Regions from separate parts of the Pseudoalteromonas sp. NS-SX12 genome, predicted to be linked through region 1. Evidence: predicted binding sites of a transcription regulator. Region 1 holds the regulator's gene; each other region holds the start of a gene.
The links. The regulator sigma-54, encoded in region 1, starts transcription at its own class of promoters, with help from an activator protein. The targets are predictions, from matches to a motif close to GTTGGCACGNNNNTNGNNT.
Positions count from the first base shown of each region.

Region 2: the regulator sigma-54 is predicted to act here: its motif matches at 4,575-4,593, upstream of AC2IOM_RS16080 (EF-hand domain-containing protein).
Region 3: the regulator sigma-54 is predicted to act here: its motif matches at 2,880-2,898, upstream of AC2IOM_RS00585 (flagellar assembly protein T N-terminal domain-containing protein).

Region 1 is NZ_CM170634.1:1,173,206-1,180,764, reverse strand. Features, by position in the region: gene kdsC (3-deoxy-manno-octulosonate-8-phosphatase KdsC) at 1-530, shown strand, start outside; gene lptC (LPS export ABC transporter periplasmic protein LptC) at 530-1,081, shown strand; gene lptA (lipopolysaccharide transport periplasmic protein LptA) at 1,083-1,601, shown strand; gene lptB (LPS export ABC transporter ATP-binding protein) at 1,598-2,323, shown strand; gene AC2IOM_RS05605 (RNA polymerase factor sigma-54) at 2,402-3,898, shown strand; gene hpf (ribosome hibernation promoting factor) at 3,921-4,208, shown strand; gene ptsN (PTS IIA-like nitrogen regulatory protein PtsN) at 4,210-4,665, shown strand; gene rapZ (RNase adapter RapZ) at 4,681-5,529, shown strand; gene AC2IOM_RS05585 (HPr family phosphocarrier protein) at 5,545-5,817, shown strand; gene mgtE (magnesium transporter) at 5,941-7,302, shown strand; gene AC2IOM_RS05575 (bifunctional GNAT family N-acetyltransferase/hotdog fold thioesterase) at 7,334-7,559, opposite strand, start outside.
Region 2 is NZ_CM170635.1:409,580-417,138, reverse strand. Features, by position in the region: gene AC2IOM_RS16105 (cytochrome b) at 1-522, shown strand, start outside; gene AC2IOM_RS16100 (DoxX-like family protein) at 717-1,109, shown strand; gene AC2IOM_RS16095 (sigma-54-dependent transcriptional regulator) at 1,136-2,470, opposite strand; gene AC2IOM_RS16090 (hypothetical protein) at 2,480-2,998, opposite strand; gene AC2IOM_RS16085 (sensor histidine kinase) at 2,995-4,347, opposite strand; gene AC2IOM_RS16080 (EF-hand domain-containing protein) at 4,698-4,919, shown strand; gene AC2IOM_RS16075 (EF-hand domain-containing protein) at 5,006-5,218, shown strand; gene AC2IOM_RS16070 (EF-hand domain-containing protein) at 5,291-5,506, shown strand; gene AC2IOM_RS16065 (EF-hand domain-containing protein) at 5,617-5,841, shown strand; gene ybaK (Cys-tRNA(Pro) deacylase) at 5,993-6,463, shown strand; gene phnW (2-aminoethylphosphonate--pyruvate transaminase) at 6,572-7,559, shown strand, end outside.
Region 3 is NZ_CM170634.1:104,899-112,457, reverse strand. Features, by position in the region: gene AC2IOM_RS00605 (FlgO family outer membrane protein) at 1-152, shown strand, start outside; gene AC2IOM_RS00600 (FlgO family outer membrane protein) at 124-771, shown strand; gene AC2IOM_RS00595 (FlgO family outer membrane protein) at 776-1,396, shown strand; tRNA gene AC2IOM_RS00590 (tRNA-Arg) at 1,431-1,507, shown strand; gene AC2IOM_RS00585 (flagellar assembly protein T N-terminal domain-containing protein) at 1,698-2,846, opposite strand; gene AC2IOM_RS00580 (LPP20 family lipoprotein) at 2,958-3,425, shown strand; gene flgN (flagellar protein FlgN) at 3,454-3,867, opposite strand; gene flgM (flagellar biosynthesis anti-sigma factor FlgM) at 3,871-4,191, opposite strand; gene flgA (flagellar basal body P-ring formation chaperone FlgA) at 4,323-5,039, opposite strand; gene AC2IOM_RS00560 (chemotaxis protein CheV) at 5,180-6,112, shown strand; gene AC2IOM_RS00555 (CheR family methyltransferase) at 6,130-6,954, shown strand; gene flgB (flagellar basal body rod protein FlgB) at 7,018-7,422, shown strand; gene flgC (flagellar basal body rod protein FlgC) at 7,425-7,559, shown strand, end outside.

The DNA.
Region 1 (7,559 bases):
CACAAACCAGTGCTGACGTATTTGCAAAAGCAAGCAAAATTAAACTGTTAATTTGTGATATCGATGGCGTATTTTCTGATGGTCGCATTTACCTTGGTAATGATGGCGAAGAACTAAAAGCATTTCATACTAAAGATGGCTTTGGTATTAAGTCGCTTATCAATAGTGGCATACAGGTTGCGGTAATTACTGGGCGCAACTCAAAGATTGTGGAAAACCGTATGAAAAGCCTTACTGTTCAGCATATCTATCAAGGCCAAGAAGATAAAATAGTCGCTTTTAATAACTTAAAACACGCGCTATCACTTGATAACGAAAACATTGCTTATATTGGGGACGATAGCCCGGATTTACCCGTAATGGAATTAGTTGGCTTTGCCGTAGCAACCAATGATGCTCACCCTCTGGTAAAACGCATCGCTGATTATAAAACTACCATGGTAGGCGGTTTTGGCGCAGTAAGAGAACTGACCGATTTAATTATGCTGAGCCAAGACAAAACACTTAGCCACGCAGGTAGTAGCAGCTAATGTCGGCGCGTATTGCACTTACTATACTTTTCACCATTGCCATGGTTTGGCTTTGGTTGCCTTACTTCTTTACACCTAAAGAACCAAAGCCGATTGTTGAAAACGTTGCCAGTATTCCTGATTACATTGCAACCGACTTAAAGCAAACCAACTTTAATGAATCTGGTACTGTTAGCCATAAAGTGATGGCGCGAAAAATGTCGATGTATCAAGATTTAGGTTTTACCCACTTTGAAAAACCGCAATTTACTATTTTTTCAGAACAAGGTGTGTGGCAACTCACAGCCGATGAAGCCACGCTCTACAATAACGAAAAGCTCATTTTGGAACAAAACGTTATTGCCAAAAGTCTAACACCAAATATCATGCTCAATACAATTGAAGCGGCAAGCGTAGAATATTTAATTAATAGCAAACTAATGACTTCTCAATCCGAAGTAAAAATGACAGGTCCGGGACTTGAAATTAAAGGACAAGGCCTCAATGCTAATTTAGAAGAGCAAGTTATTAAGTTAATAAACCATACAAAGACCACTTATTATGACCAATAACATGACGAAATTACTGTCAATCGCTGGACTAGCCCTCACTTTGTGTATCACAAGTGGACACGCTACCGCTGAGCAGATCAAACTTAAGCACCCACTTGAGATTGACGCCGATGAGCAAGCTGCTCGCTTAAAAGAAAATGTCGGTATTTTTCGCCATAATGTACAAATTAAGCATGGCAATATGACCATCACCGCCGATTACCTTGAAGCACATAAACGAGCTGAGTTAGGAGATAACCAGCAATTACTTATTGCCAGTGGTGATCCGGTAAAATTTAGTGCTGAACAAGAAGATGGGTCAATCATTGTCGCAAGTGCTAAAAAAGTCACTTACGATGTGGCTAAATCATTATTTACAATGTCTGGTGGCGCCAAATTTCAACAAAATGGCGACATGATGTCAGCAGATACCATCATCTATGATCGCGCAGCTGAAACAGTGACGTCTAAAAAAGCTGAAAACTCAACTAACCAAGTAAAAACCATCATCAATACGCAAAATGAACAAGGCGGACAATGAGCACATTAATTGCCGAAAAGCTGGCTAAAAGTTACAAATCACGCCAAGTGGTAAAAAATGTTGGTTTAGAAGTGAAAGCTGGCAGTATTGTTGGTTTGCTGGGTCCTAACGGTGCCGGTAAAACCACGACGTTTTACATGATTGTTGGTTTAGTGCCGAGCGACAATGGCGTTATTCGTATTGACGATAATGACATTACATTGCAACCAATGCATAGTCGCGCCCGTTTAGGCATAGGCTATTTACCGCAAGAATCGTCGATTTTTAGAAAGCTTACTGTATATCAAAACATCATGGCGATTCTAGAAACACGCAAAGAACTTAATCGTGTGCAACGCGAAGAAGCGCTCGATGATTTATTAGAAGAATTTAACATTGGCCATATCCGAGATTCACAGGGTATGGCATTGTCGGGCGGTGAACGTCGTCGTGTGGAAATTGCGCGCGCATTAGCCGCAAACCCCAAATTTATCCTGTTAGATGAACCTTTTGCTGGTGTTGATCCTATTTCAGTGATAGATATAAAGAAAATAATTGAGCATTTGAAAAATCGCGGCATTGGCGTGTTAATAACAGACCACAACGTGCGTGAAACCTTAGATGTATGTGAAAAAGCCTACATTGTTTCTCACGGCGAATTAATCGCATCTGGCACGGCTGAAGACGTTTTAAACAACCAAAAAGTACGCGATGTATACCTAGGTGAACAATTCAGACTATAGTAATAGTTATAGGCCTTAAATTTGGAATTGAATTGTTAACTAGCGGCTTGAAATCGAAAGAAGGATTAGAATAACTACATGAAGCAATCTTTACAGCTTCGCCTTGGGCAGCAACTAACAATGACTCCACAATTGCAACAGGCTATTCGCTTGTTGCAACTGAGTACGTTAGATTTGCAGCAAGAAATTCAAGAAGCGCTTGATGCCAATCCTTTACTTGAAGAAGACATTGACTACAGTGACGATAAACAAAACAACGAAAGCACTGAGTCAAACAAAGACGAATCAATAAACGGCGATGATGTTGAAGCAGCGCCAAGCCAAAGTGAAATTGAATCAAGCGACGCACTTAGCAACGAGAATATTTCTGAAGATTTAGCTATGGATGTGTCGTGGGATGATTATATCAGCGCCGCACCAGTTTCTGTCAGTAACGCCCCAGCTCCTGACAACGATACTGTATATCAAGGCTCTACCAGCGAATCATTGCAAGATTACTTGATGTGGCAATTACGCTTAACGCCGTTCAGCGACACCGACGAGATGATCGCAACCACAATTGTTGAAGCGGTAGACGATTCAGGTTATTTAACACAAAGTAGCGAAGAAATTTTAGAAGCGGTACAGCAATCTGACGACCAAGAACAAATTGAACTAGACGAAGTTGAAGCTGTACTTAAACGCGTTCAACTCTTTGATCCTGTTGGTATTGCTGCACGTTCGTTACAAGAATGTTTATTGATCCAGCTCAATCAGTACGACAAAAATACCCCTTGGCTAAACGAAACAAAGAGCGTAATCTCAAACCATATGGAACTTTTGGGATTACGTGATTATCGTACAATAATGAAGAAGGCTAAACTCAAGGAGCCTGAGTTAAAAGAAGTCTTAACATTAATACATAGCCTTAATCCAAAACCAGCTGAAAGCATCATAAAAGAAGAGCCTGAATATGTGGTTCCCGATGTTTCAGTAAAGAAAATTAAAGGACGTTGGCGCGTTGATTTAAACAACGATAGCATGCCAAAGATCCGCGTGAATGAACAATATGCTGCGCTTACTCGCTCGATGAAATCAAGCACTGACAGCCAGTTTATTCGCAACCATTTGCAAGAAGCAAAATGGTTTATTAAAAGCTTAGAAAGTCGCAACGATACTTTATTAAAAGTAGCCAATTGCATTGTTGAACAACAACAGGCATTCTTTGAATATGGTGACGAAGCAATGAAACCTATGGTTTTAAACGACGTTGCCGAAATGGTCGAGATGCATGAGTCGACTATCTCGCGTGTAACAACGCAAAAATACATGCATACACCACGTGGCATTTATGAGCTTAAATACTTTTTTTCAAGCCACGTTAGCACGGAAAATGGGGGTGAGTGTTCATCTACCGCGATTCGAGCACTGATCAAAAAGCTAGTTGCGGCGGAAAATCCAGCTAAACCATTAAGTGATAGCAAGATTACCGACTTACTAGCAGAACAAGGAATTAAAGTGGCGCGACGCACTATCGCAAAATACCGTGAGTCGCTATCCATACCACCGTCTAATCAGCGCAAGAGCCTGATCTAGACCAAATAGAAGGAAAATGCTTATGCAATTAAACTTAACAGGTCGTCACGTAGAAATTACTGATTCTTTAAGAGACTATGTCACTAACAAATTTGCAAAACTAGAGAGGCATTTTGATCATATAAATAACGTGCACGTTATTCTAGATATTGAAAAACTATCACAAAAAGCAGAAGCTACTATGCATGTTAACGGTGGCGAATTGTTTGCCTCTACCGAGCATCAAGATATGTATGCAGCAATCGATGGCCTGGTCGACAAACTAGACCGCCAAGTAATTAAGCACAAAGAGAAACTTTCTCGCCACTAAAATGAAATTAACCGATATTATTGCTGAGGACTGCGCTAAAACCGCGGTCCTTTTTAATAGCAAAAAAAGACTGTTTGAATTTATTAGCGACCTTGCCCATCAGCAAGCCCCTGATATTACTTCTCAAGAGTTTCTTGAAGCCTTGCTGCAACGCGAAAAACTAGGTAGCACGGGTATTGGTAAAGGCCTCGCCATTCCTCATGGCCGCATTGATGGCCTACAAAATACCATTGGCTTTTTAATTGTAAATCAGTCACCTATTCCGTTTGATGCTATTGACGATAAAGACGTTGATATTTTTATCGTACTGCTCATACCAGAACAAAAGTGCCAGCAACATTTGCAGACTTTAGCCACCATCGCTGATAAACTAAAAGATAAGCAGTTTTGCCGTCAACTACGTCACGCTGAAAATAATCATCAGCTATATCAAATCATTAGTAGTGAGGCGAGTTAACTAAGGGAGATCTAAGTGCAACTTATTTTAGTCAGTGGTCGTTCTGGTTCAGGAAAAACAGTCGCTCTCAGAGTATTGGAAGATCTCGGGTACTATGTTGTTGACAATATTCCTGTTAATTTATTGCCTTCGTTGATCCGCTCAGTTTCAGATAAATACGACAAAATTGCAGTGAGTGTTGATGCTCGAAATATGACTAAAGAGCCAGAGGAAATAGAAGAAGTACTCGACTATTTACCTGGTTTTGCAACACCAACCTTATTTTACCTTGATAGCGATGACAGCACGCTAATTAAGCGCTTTTCAGAGACGCGCCGCTTGCATCCGTTATCACTGAATAATATCTCCCTTGAAGAAGCCATTGAAGCTGAGAAAAAGCTGCTCGATCCTATCGCCTCACAAGCGGATATTTTTATCGATACAACAGGCTTAAGTGTTCACCAACTTGCCGATAGCATACGAGAGAAGGTACTCGGTAAAAAATCAAATCAGTTAATTATCACGTTTGAGTCATTCGGTTATAAACACGGTATTCCAAAACATGCTGACTATGTTTTTGACGCCCGCTTTTTGCCAAACCCGCATTGGGAACCAGCACTTAAGCCGTTAACGGGGTTAGACCAACCGGTAATCGACTTCCTTTCTAGCCAGCCTGTGGTTCATAAATTTGCATGGCAAGTGCAAACCTTTATTGAAACTTGGTTACCGCATTTAGAGCGTAATAACCGTAGCTATTTAACCGTTGCAATTGGCTGTACTGGCGGCCAGCATCGTTCAGTTTATTTAGCACAAACACTGGCTGATAGCTTCGCCAAACACCATAAAAACGTAAAAGCCCACCATCGTGAGCAAGTAAACAAATAAGCATAAGCGACTATTATGTCAGTTGAAAAACGATTTTTAATCGAAAACAAGTTAGGGCTACATGCTCGCGCTGCAACCCAACTTGCAAAGCTCGCAATGGCATTTGATGCGAAAATTAGTTTATCCCAAGGCGGTAAAACGGCTGAAGCTGATAGTGTATTGGGTTTAATGCTGTTAGAAAGCTCGCAAGGTAAAGAGGTATTAGTGCGTTGTGAGGGTCCTGACCAAGATCAAGCGTTACTTGCCATAGGCGATTTAATTCAAGCTAAGTTTAACGAAGACGAATAAACAGCTAACTTAGTTAAAACATTTTTCTGCAATAATGCTACAATAAGTTAGACGTAAGTTAACTCTAATAAATCAAAGAGTTGCAATCATTCACTCCAACCTTCAATAAATAATAGGGTGAACATGCCAGAAGCACTAGAACAAGACTACTCACAAACACAACTACATGAGGTTACAAAAGCCCTAAGTAGCGGCATGTTTGTGCATGTTCGACGCATGTTAGCGCATATGCCACCGTGTGATATTGCTTTATTGTTGGAGTCTTCACCGCATAAAAGCCGTACTGTTTTATGGCAATTGGTTGACCCGGATCTGCAAGGTGAAACCTTAGAAGAGCTTTCTGAAGATGTGCGTAACGGCATTATCGCGCAAATGGATCCTGCGCTAATTGCCGCTGCAACGGAAGAAATGGATGATGATGACCTTGCAGAAGTGTTACGTAGCTTACCCGATACCGTATACCAAGAAGTATTGGGCTCAATGGATAAAACAGATCAAGAGCGCGCGACATTTGTTTTATCTTACGAGGAAGAAACCGCGGGTGCTCTAATGAGTACCGATACCATCACGATTCGCCCTGATGTCACGCTTGACGTCGTTTTGCGTTATTTACGCTTAAAAGGCGAATTACCTGAAGGCACCGATGAACTTTACGTTGTCGATAAAGAAAATAAGTTTTTAGGTGATATTCAGCTTGCGACATTATTGACAAAAAGTCCGTTACTCACTGTACGAGAAGTGATGGATAATGAATCTGAAGCAATCCCTGTTAGTATGGGTGAGTCAGAAGTTGCGCAATTATTCGAACGTCATAACTGGATTTCAGCCCCTGTTGTCGATGAAGACAGCCAATTACTTGGCCGTATTACCATCGATGACATTGTTGATGTAATCCGTGAAGAAGCCGAACACAGCATGATGAGTATGGCGGGTCTTGATGACGAAGAAGATACCTTCGCTCCCGTTGTAAAAAGTACCAAGCGCCGCTCGGTGTGGCTTGGCGTAAACTTAATTACTGCAATCCTTGCTGCATTTGTGGCAGGTTTTTTTGAATCGACCTTAGGTATATTACCGATTTTAGCTGTACTTAACGGCATTGTGCCTTCAATGGGTGGCATTGCCGGTAGCCAAACACTCACCTTAGTTATTCGCGGTATGGCTGTTGGCCACATTAACGATGCCAACCAGCGTTGGTTAATTGGTAAAGAAATAGCGATTGGTATGCTCAATGGCGTGATTTGGGCGGTGTTAATAGCTTCGGTAGTAGCGCTTTGGCAATGGGACTTCACACTCGGTTTAGTGATTGCCTTTGCGATGTTTATGAATTTATTTGCCGCCGGTTGTGCCGGGGTAACAATTCCACTTATTTTAAAGAAATTAGATATCGACCCAGCACTTGCTGGCGGGGTAATTCTAACAACAGTAACAGATGTAGTAGGTATTTTTGCCTTCCTTGGCACTGCAACCTACTTCCTGTTACCGTGATATAAGCAATTACGCTTATATCACCCTAGTTCTACTTCTTTGGCAGCAAGGTGTACTCACCGACAAATTCAGCAACCAGTTGCTCACCGTCAAAAATTTGCACTGGCACTGTGTAAACTGCTTTTTCACCTTGCTCTAAGCTAGAAAGATCACCTGAGCACTTGTGTAAATCAACATTGCCGATAGGATCTTGTTTTAGCGGCTTAAGATATTTAATACTTGCATCAGATAGCACAATTGCAGCGTCGCTTCCTATC
Region 2 (7,559 bases), on a different replicon from region 1:
AATCGTACCACTCGCTACTTTCATTGGTTGAGCGCGTTTATTATGTTGGGCCTGATCAGCGTAGGTTATTACATGGTGTATTGGGAGGTGTGGGCACTTTACCCAACGCATAAGTCTATTGGTGTGTTAGCTTTGCTAGTCGTACTTCCGCGTGCTTTGTATCGTCTTCAAAAAGGGTTGCTAACGCCTACATCAGCGGTGTCACACCATCAACAAAAGCTCATTGAAGCAGCCCACTGGGCGCTATTAGCCGGTACTATTATGATGCCTATAAGTGGTATGTTGTACTCAGGTTTTGGCGGTTACGGTATTGATATTTTTGGTTTTACATTGGTTGCCAGTAATTACATCGATTCTACTGCTGTTCCCTATAGCGAAACCATTTTCATTTTAGCTAAAGCAGCGCATTCGTATATTGCCTATTGTTTAACTGGATTGATTGCGTTGCATATTCTGGGTGCGTTTAAACATCACCTGTTGAGTAAAGATGTCACCTTATTGCGCATGCTTGGGCGCGCTTAAACTCATTTTTCGAAAAATGCTGTAAGGCTTGGGGCCAACACCCAAACGGCGCGTCGTTGTTTGGGTGTTTTTTATGGTTGTAATACATCGTAAGCGATTTAAATTGGTGTTTTTTGCAATCTTTAAAACGTTGCTGGGTGTTTTGATGTTAGGATGACGTCAATATTAATGCTGTAAATCAAGGACGAAACTCGGTGTCATCAGTTCAAATTGCTCGTTATATCGTGAGTTTTAGTTGGTTGTATCACGGAATTTTTCCAAAACTAGTGCATATTGCGCCACTTGAAAAATTAATGACGGCGAGTATCGGGTTTTCTGAAGAAGCCTCATACTTCATTACTAAAGCCGCAGGAGTTGGGGAAGTGTTGTTCGGTCTGCTTATTTTTGTTTATTATCGTTCAAAACTGCTTTTATATTTCAATATCTTAGCGTTATGTGGTTTATTACTGTTTGTTGCGATTTTACAGCCGTCGTTACTGATTGAAGCATTTAATCCAGTTACAACGAATATTGCGATAATTGGTTTAAGCCTCATTTTACTCGCAGACTTAAACCAATCCAAAAACGGTGATAACGCCCAAGTGTAACGGAACACTATTACGTAACTGTATGATCACTCATTATTAATTTCGTGTTTTTTCATTAATTTGTAAAAGTCGGAGCGGTTTCGTTGTGCCAGTTTTGCAGCTTCAGACACATTGCCACCAGACAGTGCTAACACCTTTTGAATATAGTCATATTCAAACTGACGTTTGGCTTCATTTAAACCAACAAAGGCGTTATGCGTTTCGTCTGAATCAGGCAATGCGTTTGCGACAACATCTTCGGTAATAATATTTCCAGCGCTAATGGCAATACAGTGTTCAACGATATTGTGCAGTTGACGCACATTACCCGGCCAATCGTAACTTAGCATTCGCGTGATACTTTGTGGATTAAATTGTTTGGCATCGTCGGTGAGTTTGGCTAAAAATCGCGTGGCAAGTAGGGGGATATCATCTAAGCGTTCTTTTAAGCTCGGTAAGGTAATTGAAACCACATTTAAGCGATAATACAAATCTTCACGGAATTGATTATCTTTGACCGCTTGCACAATATTTTTATGGCTTGCCGAGACCACACGAATATCTACTTCTTGTTCAACTTGACTGCCAACCGGACGAACTTTTTTCTCTTGTAATACCCGTAATAATTTAACTTGTAAATCAAGCGGCATATCGCCAATTTCATCTAAAAATAAGGTACCGCCGTTGGCCGCTTGCACTAAACCTTCTTTATCGCTCACTGCGCCTGTGAATGCCCCTTTTTTATGACCAAATAGCTCTGATTCAAGTAAGTGACCTGGCATTGCACCACAGTTAATAGCAATAAAAGGACCGTTGGCTTGATTACTGGCTAAGTGAATGGCTTTTGCTGCGACTTCTTTACCGCTACCGCTTTGACCTTGAATAAGGATATTAACCTTACTGTTTGCCAGCGCTTTTATTTGCTGCACTAATTGGTGCATTTTTTCACTTTGGTAAATGAGGCCATGAAAGTTATCTGGCTCAACACTGCTGTTTTGGCTTACTTTGCCGGCAAGCGTTTTTTCAATCACATCAAGCATTTGTTGGCTATCGATAGGTTTTGTTAAAAAGCTAACAAACCCTTGGTGCATGGCATCTACCGCATCGGGAATAGAGCCATGTGCCGTCATCATAATTACTGGCATGCCAGTGTAAAATTTTTTGATTTCTTGATTAAGAGCAAAGCCATCCATATTCGCCATTTTAAAATCGGTGATCACTAAATCAATGGCGGTTTGCTTTAACAGGGCAAGTGCTTGATTACCATTTTCAGCCACAGTGACATTATATCCGTTGCCTTCAAGGCGAATCGCAAGCAGTTCTGCAAGCGCAGTGTCATCGTCAACCAGTAATAAATTGGCAGCGCTAGCCAAATGTTTCATAGGTGTCCTTTATTGTGTTCTGTTTTCTGAAAGAGAGGTTTCAAGGCGTTGTTTTTCAATGTCGACTAGCTTTTGTTTAAGTTCAATTAATTGCCTTTGCAGCTCGAGCAATTGTTGCTCGTGTTTTTGAGCTTTTGAATCTGAATAAAAGTTAGTGATCTTTTGTTTTCGTAAGTTTTCCGTATGCCAAGTTAACGAATCAAACCAAACCACGTAATCATTTGGCCATAACGCGTTGGCTTTAATGTCCTCAATCAGTTTTAACTGTTTGTTGGTAGAGGTCGTTGTACAATATTCACCAATAAATGTTTGTAACGCCTCGTTTTCAAGAGTTGGGCGTGTTGGCGCTTGAGTACAATTTGCAAGCAAGGCGTTTATTACTGCGGTAATCGGTTGATGCGTTTGTTCTGCCGCTTTATTTGTTGTCGGCTGAGTGTGTTCACTGTTATTTTGCACAGGTGGTGTACTTGTACATGCGACAATAAGCAGTGCTGCACTTAAATGTGTAATTAGTTTAAATATCTTCATTGGCTTGGGAATGTAATTAGTATGTTTGCACCTGAGTCTGTTTCTTGCCATGTGATATCGCCTTTTAATTGATTGACGCATTCTGACACAATGGCAAGCCCTAACCCAGAACCTTGCTTGTTTTTATTGTGTTCGCTTTGGTAAAAAGGCTGAAAAAGTAAGTGTGCTTCTTCTTGATTAATGCCTGGTCCGTCGTCCGCCACGTTAAGTTCAATGGTATTATGATTTTGTCTAATGTAAATATCTACTGTGCTCGTCGCATGATTTAGCGCATTGCTGACTAGTTGCGTAAGGATCAATTTACACGGTAAGTGAGGTACCTTATTTGTAGCGCTAATGTGCCAACATATAGCGACGTCCTTATTCGCAATAGTATCACTTAAGTGACGGTTAATTTCTTCTTCAAGTGTGTTGAAAGAGGTGACCTGTTGTAATCCGTCAGGGTGGCTGGCTGCACTGTAATTAAGTAAATCATCAATCATGCGCGCAAGCTTTTCGACCGATTGTTGCATTATGGTTAGAATTCTACCTTGTTTATCACTTACCTCGCCAAGTAAACCGCTGTTTAATAAGCTGCTGCCTTCATTAATTGAGGCTAGCGGTGTTTTCAGTTCGTGTGTGACATGACGTAAAAAGGTTTCCTTTTGTTGTTGCACGCGTTTTAGTGCCAAGCGAAGCCAGTCAAGTCGCCTACCAAGTTGTTGCAGCTCATGGCTACCTGATAATTTTATCGGCTGATCTAACTGCCCCTTACCTACATCAGATAACACGGTTTCAACCTGATTGAGTTGACGACAAATGCGAAAGATTAAAAACGAACTAATAATCACTAATATCGGCAGTAACACAATAAGGCCAACAACAAACTCGGTTTGTAACGACTTAAACTGTTCATTTTTATTTGCTAGGCGGGTATCTAGTGTGTCATCAAAATTGGCATCAAGTTGTTTAAGTTGCGCCACCAGTTGCGCAAATTCGTCAGCGCTTTTTGGGTCTAATAATGTCGCTTGTTGCAATTTAGCAACAAAATCACTTTTCGCGAGTTTTAATTTTAGTAATTCGATGCGATTTTGCGTGGTTTGCCATTTTTGTTCGATACTAATTTGTAATTGTTCACTCTTTAACAGTTGGTTGTTTTTGAGCGCCTTTTCAATGCCATTTACGTCTGCTTTTATATAATTGTATTCGAGTATAAGCTCCTGATTTTCATCATAAATACTAAGCGTTTCTTGCTGGTGTTTCGAGATGCTGGTGGCATACCACAGTGTAAGCAATACGATCGGAAGTACACCCACTAACATGGCAACTAGCGCTTGTTTTTGTAACGACTGAGAAAAAAATTGTTTCACTAAAAAAAACCTTTGCAAATACAGGCTGAACCGAACAGCTTTTGCTCGATTAAAAGTAGAAATTAAATTAGTTGTTGCAAAATTGCGACAATGTAACCAGTTGTTTTATATAGATAAAAATATGATGGCTGTTTTGTTGTTGCAATTTAGCAACAAATAAACAGCTTATTTTCGAGCGAAATACCTCTAAAATATCCTATCTATTTGTTTTATATGCTTTTTTTAAAGTTGGCATTATGTTTGTAATAGTCTTAGCGACAATGCGAAAGCATAAAACGAGACTAGCTTAACAAATGTATTTTGCGTTAAGCAAAAATTTAACAGACATCCAAATATAGGGAGAAATACCCATGAAGATTAGAGCAATTGCATATTTAACAGCAGTACTTGGTGTAGCAGCATTTAATACACAAGCAAACACATTATTTGATGAGCTTGACCTTAATAAAGATGGCTTCATTTCTGAAGTAGAAGCAGCTGCAAACAGCAAAGTAGCTGAAGTGTTTCAAGAGTTAGACACAAACGAAGATGCGCAAATCAGCAAAGACGAATTTGCAGCATTTGAAGGCTAATAAACGCCTTACCACTTAATAATAGGGAAGTGCGCTACTTTCCAATCAGTTTAGATATTCAAAGTTAAAATGAAAGGAAGTTCCAAATGAAAAAATTAGTAATGTCAGTATTTGTTATCGCAAGTTCATTCTCAGCAGTTGCAGCGGACGATTTCGCAACACTTGATAGCGATAGCAATGGTGCAATCAGCCAGCAGGAAGCGGCACAAAATGAAGCACTTTCAGAGCAATTTAAAACACTGGATGTTGATGGTAACGGCGAGCTAAGCAAAGACGAGTTTGCAGCATTTAAAGGCTAATCCGTACCAAGGGAAGTGCGCTACTTTCCAACGTTAAGTAACAAACCCAAAGTAAAGATGAAGGAATTTAAAATGAAAAAATTAGTAATGTCAGTATTTGTTATCGCAAGTTCATTCTCAGTAGTTGCAGCGGACGATTTCGCAACACTTGATACAGACGGTAACGGCTCTATCAGCAAAGACGAAGCAATGCAAAACGTATCGCTAGTTCACCAATTTGCTGACTTAGATGTAGACAACAGTGGCGAGTTAAGCAAAGAGGAATTTTCGAAGTTTAAAGCGTCATAGGTTTAAAGCTTCTTAAATATCCCGTTTTACAGTTGGGCTCACTTAACTCCTTGTCAATCAGTATGCCGAGTGAGTCCAACTTTTTTTATTAAATCAAGTAGTGAAGTGAAATGAAAAAAGCCTTAGTTATCGCAATCTCAATGTATGTAATGTTATTTGCCACCGTAAAAGCCGTTGCAGATGAAGAGTTTGCTTTGTTCGATTCTGACAACAGCGGTACCATCAGCGTAGACGAGGCGAAACGCAATCACGCACTACTTGAACAATTTACACATTTAGACCGTGATAATAATGGCGAATTAAGTCCACAAGAATTCGCCAGATTCACTGGATAACCCCGTATCAACCCTCCCTAGTGCGACCTGAACTATTTTTTGTTGGACATGAATACTTTTAAGGTCGCACTATTTTCACATTAAAAGTGCTTTTGCTTTTGAATTGGCTTATGTAAGCTGCTTATAACATCTTAGTTTTATGAGCAAAATCATGACGCCAGCAATTAAAACAGCAGAAAAAGCGAAGATAGATTTCTCCGTACACCAGTATGAACACGACAGCAGTGTTGCATCTTTCGGGTTAGAAGCCAGTGAAAAGCTTGGCGTATCTGCGGCCACTGTGTTTAAAACGCTGGTAGCAAGCTTAGATAATGGCGAGCTGGTTGTCGCGATTATTCCTGTCGACCAAAAGTTAAATCTAAAAGCTGTGGCCAAGGCGAGTAAAGCAAAAAAAGCCAAAATGGCCAAACCGCTCGATGTTGAGCGTTCAACCGGTTATGTACTTGGCGGCGTAAGCCCACTTGGACAAAAGAAACGTCTTAAAACCCTGCTTGATGACTCTGCTAAAGCACAATCCACTATTTATGTGAGCGCCGGTCGTCGCGGTTTGGAGATTGAACTTCAACCAAGTGATCTTTTATCACTGACTAATGGGCAGTTTGTACCACTAAAAGCCGAATAACTCCTATCTAAGGTTTATCCCGAACCGTTATTTGTCATTGAAGTTTCATAATTCGAGGTCATTTTTATGCTTAAATGATCTGGACTATACCAGATTGGAAAAGATGAAATGAATGAATACTTGTTATTGACGCCGGGCCCACTCTCAACCAGTAATACAGTAAAGCAAGCAATGCTTAAAGATTGGTGTACCTGGGATGACGACTATAACATTGAGGTTGTAGAGGCGATCCGTGCAAAACTCACGGCACTTGCGAGTAACACTCACGATTATACCAGTGTATTAATGCAAGGCAGTGGTACGGCAAGCGTTGAGTCAGCACTTGGCAGTTTAATTAAAAACACTGATAAACTGCTTATCATTAATAATGGCGCTTATGGTAAGCGCATCGCTGAAATTGCAAATTACTTAAATATTAATGCGCAGGTAGTAAATTTAAATGAAACCCAGTTACCAAATATGGCTGAGGTTGAAGAGCAGTTACAAACACACAGTGATATTACTCACATAGCCATGGTGCACTGTGAAACAACCACAGGTATGCTTAACCCCGTTGCTGAAATGGGCGCGCTTGCTAAAAAGTACCAAAAAACCTTTATATTAGATGCAATGAGCAGCTTTGGTGGTATTGAGCTTGATATGGCTGAACTTAACATAGATGTGCTTATAAGCTCTGCTAATAAATGTATTCAAGGTGTACCGGGGTTTGGGTTTGTGATTGTTAAAAAGGCAATTATTGAGCAATGCCAAGGCATTGCACGCTCGCTTAGCTTAGATTTGTACGCGCAGTGGAAAACCATGGAAGATCATAACGGTAAGTGGCGTTTCACGTCGCCGACTCATGTGGTAAGAGCTTTCTATCAGGCGCTTTTGGAATTAGAAGAGGAAGGCGGTGTTAAAGCGCGCTATAACCGTTACAAAGAAAATCAACAGCGTTTAGTTGATGGTATGCACGCACTTGGATTTGAGACCTTGCTAGCGAAAGAGCTGCATTCGCCGATTATCACCTCGTTCTATTCACCAACCAGTAATAAATACAATTTTGCTTTGTTTTACAGTGCGTTAAAAGAGCAAGGGTTTGTAATTTATCCGGGTA
Region 3 (7,559 bases), 1.1 Mb from region 1:
CCGAAAAAGACTATGTAATCAACGCTCGGCTAGTAGAAACTAGCTCAAATATAGTGTTGTCCTCTCACTCTACTAGACTCGCAAAAAATGTAAATTGGTCGATGAAAAGAATACAATTGCGGGATGGCTATTTGTATCGCAATTCTTATTGAGGTAACGATGATGAAAAAGCGCTTAATTACTGCACTAGTGGCATCAATTTCAGGCTGTACTTTGCTCAGTGACAATAGTGGTACTTCTGCTGATGATAATCAGTATCAAAATACATCACTAAAAGGTTACACACTTTCCCAACCGATTGATAGTGGTGAGCTAACCGTTAATCATTATGCAAAACAAATGATGTTAAAAATGACAGAAAATTTGAAAATGATTAACTCAGAAACACCAGTAGCAGTATCCAGTTTTATCTATGTTGATGACTATGAGAATTCAGACTTGTTGGGTAACCAATTAACGGAAAGCTTTTTACATGAACTTCACTTATTTGGTGTGCCAGTTGTTGACTTTAAAGCAACGAGTTATATGCGTGTTGCAGAAAATGGTGACTTCGTTTTAAGTCGGGACTTTATGGAACTAGACCAAGGGCAAAATTTTGATTATGTACTGACCGGCACTATGACTAGTCAACATAATGGAGTGCTGGTTAATGCTCGTATTGTGGGTATAAAAAGTAAAGCTGTGGTTGGTACATCACAGGGGTTTATTCCACGTGATGTGATTAAAACGCTTAAGTCTTCAAAAAAATCAAATAGCTTAATGATAAGGTAGTTTTATGAACAAGGTTATCTTAACAATTGTTGGTTCGTCATTAATTACGCTAGGGTGTACGTCTACTCAAGACGAAAAACAAGTTAATCCGACAGATGAGTACATTATTGAACTTGCTAAACAGTATGACGGGTTGAGTAGTCATAAATCAATGTCGTCAGTTGCATCAGTTAATACACAAGAGTTCCGACCTTATGATCATAATCGTACCTTGGGAGATTTTGCAGAAGTTTTAGCGTTACAATTAAGAAGTAACTACTTTGGAAGCTTTCACAATATTAGTATTGTGCCAAGTGGTTTTGTGTTAATGAATCAATCACTGACAGAATCAAATCAATTAGGAAATCAATTAGCTGAATTATGCAGCACCCAGCTTCATCAATTTGGTTTAAATGTTGTGGAGCCAAATTTAAATCGTGTTCTATCACTATCCAATACAGCTTTAAAAAGAGCTCCTTTTGAATTTGAAAATGTATCGCATGTGTTAACTGGTACCCTAATAGTGCGAAAGCGAGGGGTTGAGGTGAATGCAAAAATCGTTAACTCGAGAACAAAGCTTTCAGAGTCTACGGCAAATATTTTTGTACCTTTTTATATTTTACATGACGCAGGGATATCACTTTAACCAAAAATACTACAGCAATATTCTCAATTATTTTGTTCTCGTAGCTCAGTTGGATAGAGCATTCGCCTCCTAAGCGAAGGGTCGCAGGTTCGACTCCTGCCGGGAACGCCATTAAAGTCTATAAAGTTTTAACCCGTCTTTTTTAATTGTTATTTGAACGTCATCAAGCATCTTTTAAATCGAGCTATCTTTTATTGTTTTGTAGCCGCGTGATTAACGTATTTCTTGAAGGTTACGTGTTTAACCCGAGTTATTTTGCAATAGAACAGGTAAATGCTAAGCTTCTCTTGGCTCTAGCCCCTTAGAAGCTTGCTAACGTAACCAAATCACCAATTTGTACATTTGCCAGGAGTTTGTCGCCTATCACTTGGGCAATGGCGGTGTTTTGATTTACCTGAGTGACTCTCAACTGGTAATCAGTATTAATAATAAGCTGCTTTTGATTAAACCCTTTGCGCAGTGCTACTTGCAGCTTTTGCCCTTTCACTAGATTATTCTCAGCGCCAAGGCTAATGATCACGGTATCGTGGTCGACGCTTAAAATACGTGCTTGCGCTGGAATACAGGCAAGATAGCTTGCTAAATCTTGGCCAAGCTTTAAGTTGATATCTGATATTGCTTGTCCATAAGGCATGGTCCAAAATTTTTCACTGTTCACATCGATACGGGCTGTTTTTTTGGTTTGCCAGGTGGCAAATGTATCGTAGTGTGTTTGTTTCAGCAGTTCGCCAGTTAAGCCATTGTATAGCGCCGTATTAATCGAGAAAAAACGTTCATAAGCTTTATTTTGCCAAAATGCTAACGATGAACTCTGTTGCTCACCAAGAGATAAGTCTTCTATTTGCGAAATCCAGACAAACTGACTGTTATTTTGGTCGGCAATTTGTTGAATAAGCGCGCTTGAGTTGGCATCAAAATGCGCAGTAAATAGGTTTTTGGTATTAAGCTTACGGTTAATATCGGCTTTTGTGTTGAATAAATGAGTAAACTGATACAAATGCTTTGCGAGCTTTTCGCTGTATGCTTTTGGTAATTCAAAAATTTGACCATAAGTTGCATGGCTCGGAGTTTTGAAACCTGTTCTTGTTAGAGCCACATTCTTTTTAATCGATGAATTTTGGCAAGTCTCGCTATTATCTAAAATATCGAGTCTAAGTGTAATTGAGAGCGTGTTGTCTGATTGAATTTCATCAATTACTTCAATCTGATCGATTGCTCCATGAGAGTAAACTTGGGTACTTGGTGTTTGCCAAATGCCATTTACCACTTGCTGTAGACTAGTAACTTGCGCACCTGAAAAAAGTAGAGCTTGCTGAATAGCGTTTTCGGTTGCCATCATTCGAGCTTGTTCAACATTACCATTGCGTATTTTGGCTTGGCCGGTTGATTCATACCAAATTGCATGAGACGAAAAGCTCACAATAAAAAGAAGTAATACTAGATGTCGCATAGCGCAGATCTCAATTTAAACCTTAGTCTGTATATTCAATTTCTGTACCAAACTATACAGTGGCGCGAAAATTGCTAATTCAAATGTAATATGCATTTGTATGGTGGCAACATGTTGAAATCAATTTTCAAAACATCAACTCTGGTAACGAGCTTATATTTATTAGGTGGCTGTAGCCAACTGTTTGATAAACATATTGAATATGAATACCAAACACCAGATAACTACCCAGTGCTGTATGCGGTAGGGTATGCACCGATCAGTTTGCAACCCGGTACAACAACAGAGCAAAAATCGATTATGGCAATGAAGGCATCAAAGCTTGAGGCTTATCGTGAGCTCGCGGAACAAGTCTACGGACAAAAAGTTGACGCGCAAACGAGCGTTAAAGGCCTAATCGCTAGTAATGATACTTTGAAAGTTCGTGTACAAGGTGTTGTACGTGGTGCGAAAGTGACCAAAAGCTACGCTGTGGGTGATACGTATGCAACAGAAGTTGAGCTAGATATGAAATTGGTACATGACTTATATATTGGTCAAACAAAACCAAGAAACGTAAAAAAAGTAACCTACTACTAGCAGGTTACTTTTTATTAGTAAATTCAGATTACGCTTTTAGCCCGCGAGCAATCGGGTTAGGTAGAGAGAAAGATTTGCCCGTTTTGTCGTATCCGGTATGACTTTTACCAAATAAGATATTCTTTAATTTTTGTGAAGCAATCTGGCTTTGATTTGCTGCAACTTGGTTCACGTCATTCTGCTTTTTGCAGTCAGCTAATACCTGATTAATTTGGTTGATTGTTGGCTGATATTCAGCTTTATCAATACCGTCTTGATCAATTAATTTGGCAATGTGTTGGTCACGTTGCTGAATTGACTGCAACGATGCAACTTTGCTTTCAACAACAGATATCAACGATTCATGATCGCGCGCAACTATCGCTTCTAATTCCTGCTTTAGGATGTCAGCCATAGTATTCAACTCATCAAGTTGTTGCGCTAATATCTGTTCTAGATTCATAAACTATCGACCGAAAAGTTTAAATTCAAGCTTATTGATATTTTCAGCAAGCTTCTCTGCATCAATTTTATACTCGCCGTTAGCGATCGCTTTTTTAAGCTCGTTTACTTTTTTCTCATCAATACCTGATGATTGCTCCGCTTTTTCATTTAGCTTTTTAAGCTGTTGAGCTTGCGGTGTAATGCTTACTGAATCGCTAGTTGCCTTTGCAGTAGCAGTATTCACTTGCACTTGTTTATTAGCAGTTTCAGACGCTTGCTGCTTAGAGCTTTCAAGCCTGACGTTTGCTTGGCTGTTTGAGCCTTGATTTATTTGATTAACCATGACAGTTCTCTCTACTAAGATTTCACATCTTATGTATCGGCATCTCGGGTACAACCTTTAATAAAAAATGCACTATTTTTATTAAATTTGTAACCTCTTATTTAACCTGAAATTTCTACTAGAGTACAGCGCTAAATTGTGACTTTTACCAGCTCAGTGTTTAAAACTCTTGCCTGAATTTTCTTTTTAGATTTTACATTTCGAATACTAATGTTGTCGCCTATGCGTCCATCTTCAAGCGCTTCACCTTGTGTTTTAATTGTCATGCCTTTAAAGCTTGCCAAAATAGTAATTTTATCGCCTTTACAAATAGTGCAAATATAATTGTAGTTGATAGTTTGTCCCGCACGAACATTTCGTTTACTGCGGCTACCTATTAGGTTAGTACTCGATTTAAATTGATTCGAACGCGTTAAGTGTTTTGCAACTTGCTTGCTGGTTAAATGTTGTGCGGTAATTCGTTGCCCTTTACTGATCCCTTTTGCAGCTGTAATCACTTCAACGAGCTCTAATTGCTTTACATGCACAAAAACTTGCCAATTATTTTGATCTAAACACTTAATTTTTATAGTAGATTGCCGATTAGTATTGATAGGATTTGCAGCACTTACTTGCAACTCGTGCTGACATGTTCGCGTTTTAATACGAGTGTCGAGCGGTAACGCCGTAATCGACAACTGCGAATTAGGGGGTTGGTTAGGGTTGGGTTGTTTGTTATCGGCAACATAATCTATTGCGATTTGCTGCAATTCTAACTTACTGTAAACCTTTGCTTTGAGTGAAGTCATAGCAAGCGCAGCAATTTGTATTAAAATAAAGAAATAAAGATTTTTTTTAAACAAACTCATAATGTTTCGACTATGCTTTATGGGTAAAACAAGGTATAACTAGCGAGTGTCAAAATTATGGCACATCAAGGTTATACGGTAGTACAATAACAAAGAAGCAAGAAGTATTCCTTTTCATTGCTTCAAGTTAGGAGATTGAAATGGCAGGCATTTTAGATTCGGTTAATCAGCGAACGCAACTCGTAGGTCAAAACAGGCTAGAGTTGTTGCTGTTTAAGTTAAAAGGCAGGCAGCGGTTCGGAATTAACGTATTTAAAGTACGTGAGGTTTTACAATGTCCTAACTTAACGGCAATGCCAAAATCTAATCATTATGTTAAAGGTGTGGCGCACATACGTGGGCAAACAATTTCGGTTATCGATCTTTCTTTAGCTATTGGTGGTCCTGGGATTCAAGATACAAAAGATTGTTTTATTATCATCACTGAATATAACCGTTCAGTGCAGGGCTTTTTAGTCGACTCGGTTGAGCGTATCGTTAATATCAACTGGGAATCAATTATGCCACCTCCGTCAGGTTCGGGCCGTTATTCGTATTTAACTGCAGTAACTGAAATCGAAAAGGAACTCGTTGAAATACTAGATGTAGAAAAGATACTGAATGAAATTTGCCCAGTAAACACAGAGGTGAGCGCTGATTTGGTTTCAGATGGTGAAATGCAAAAAGATCTTGGTGAGCGTATAGTATTTATTGCCGATGATTCGACAGTTGCGCGAAACCAAGTGAAACGGGCGCTTGAGCCATTAGGCGTGCAAACTGAGGTGGCAAAAAATGGACGAGAGGCGCTAGTTCGCCTGAAAGAAATTGCCGAGAAAGATTGTCAAAGTGTGGTCACTGAACGAGTAGCCCTACTTATTTCAGACGTAGAAATGCCAGAAATGGATGGATATACGCTAACAGCCGAACTAAAGGCTGATCCCAGAACAGCACCGCTTCATGTTATATTACATACATCACTCAGTGGTGTATTTAATCAGGCGATGGTTGAAAAAGTCGGAGCTGATGATTTTATTGCGAAGTTTAACCCAGACGAGTTAGCTACTGCGGTTAAAAAGTGGGTTCATGAAGATTAGACCAGCGAGTAATAAACTTGAACAAAAACTTAGATGATAAAGAATATCAGCAATTTAAAAGCTTTTTAGAACAGCAATGCGGCATTGTGCTAGGTGACAATAAACAGTACCTAGTAAAGAGCCGTCTTGCACCTTTAATGGCAAGGTTTGAGGTCGACTCTTTATCTGAATTAGTGACTAAAACGCTTAGCCCGCGTGAACGTCAGTTAAGGGCTGCAGTTGTTGATGCAATGACAACTAATGAAACCCTGTGGTTTCGTGATACATATCCATTCGAATTGCTTAAGAATAAACTTTTCCCTGAACTTTCGGAGCTGCGTAGACCTATTAAAATTTGGTCTGCCGCAAGTTCCTCAGGACAAGAACCGTACTCAATCGCTATGAGTGCCGCTGAATTTAAGCAGTCAAAGCCAGGGGCACTAGCGGGCGTTAATATTGTTGGTACAGATATATCTAACACCATGTTAGATATCTGTAAAAATGCTGAATACGATTCGCTTGCGCTGGCACGTGGCCTTTCACCTGAAAGACGACGTAAGTTTTTTACGGATTCAGATCACGGTATGGCAAAAGTGAACGATGATATAAAGCGGATGGTGAGCTTTCGCCACTTAAACTTATTAGATTCGTATGCACTTATGGGGAAATTTGAAATCATTTTTTGTCGTAATGTGCTGATTTATTTCTCACCGGAAGTTAAAGCAAAAATTATTAAACAATTTCACCAAGCCCTTAGCCCTAAAGGGTATTTATTTCTAGGCGCGTCAGAATCTATGACCGGATTAAGCGAGGATTTTGAAATGATCCGCTGTAATCCAGGTATCATTTATCAAAAAAAATAATTAGTCAGTAGCTCTGGCTTACTATTTGCATAACTTCTTCAAAGTCACTTTTTTGGAGAAGTTATGGCTATCAGTTTTGACAGAGCACTCGGCATTCATCCGCAAGCTACTCTTGCTCGTTCGCAAAGAGCAGAAGTGCTAGCAACCAATATTGCTAACGCAGATACGCCAAACTACAAAGCGCGAGACATCGATTTTTCAAAAGCCCTTGAACAGGCTAAATCGAGTCAATCTAAGCGCTTGTCGACCACTCACGAAAAACACTTCGATCTATCTATTAATAGTTTAGAAAGTAACACCTTGTATCGAGTACCCACTCAGCCTGATACCGGTGACGGTAATACTGTGGATATGCAGGAAGAACGTAGTAAGTATGTTCAAAACGCAATGGAGTACCAAGCGAGTATTAACTTTTTAGGCGGTAAGTTTAAAGGCTTGAAAAAAGCACTAGGTGGGCAAGGGGCATAATTATGAGTCTATATAATGTATTTAATATTTCTGGTACTGGCATGAGTGCACAATCTGTGCGTTTAAATACGACTGCAAGTAATTTGTCTAATGCTAACTCAGTGAGTTCAAGTGCGGATGAAACTTACCGTGCGCGT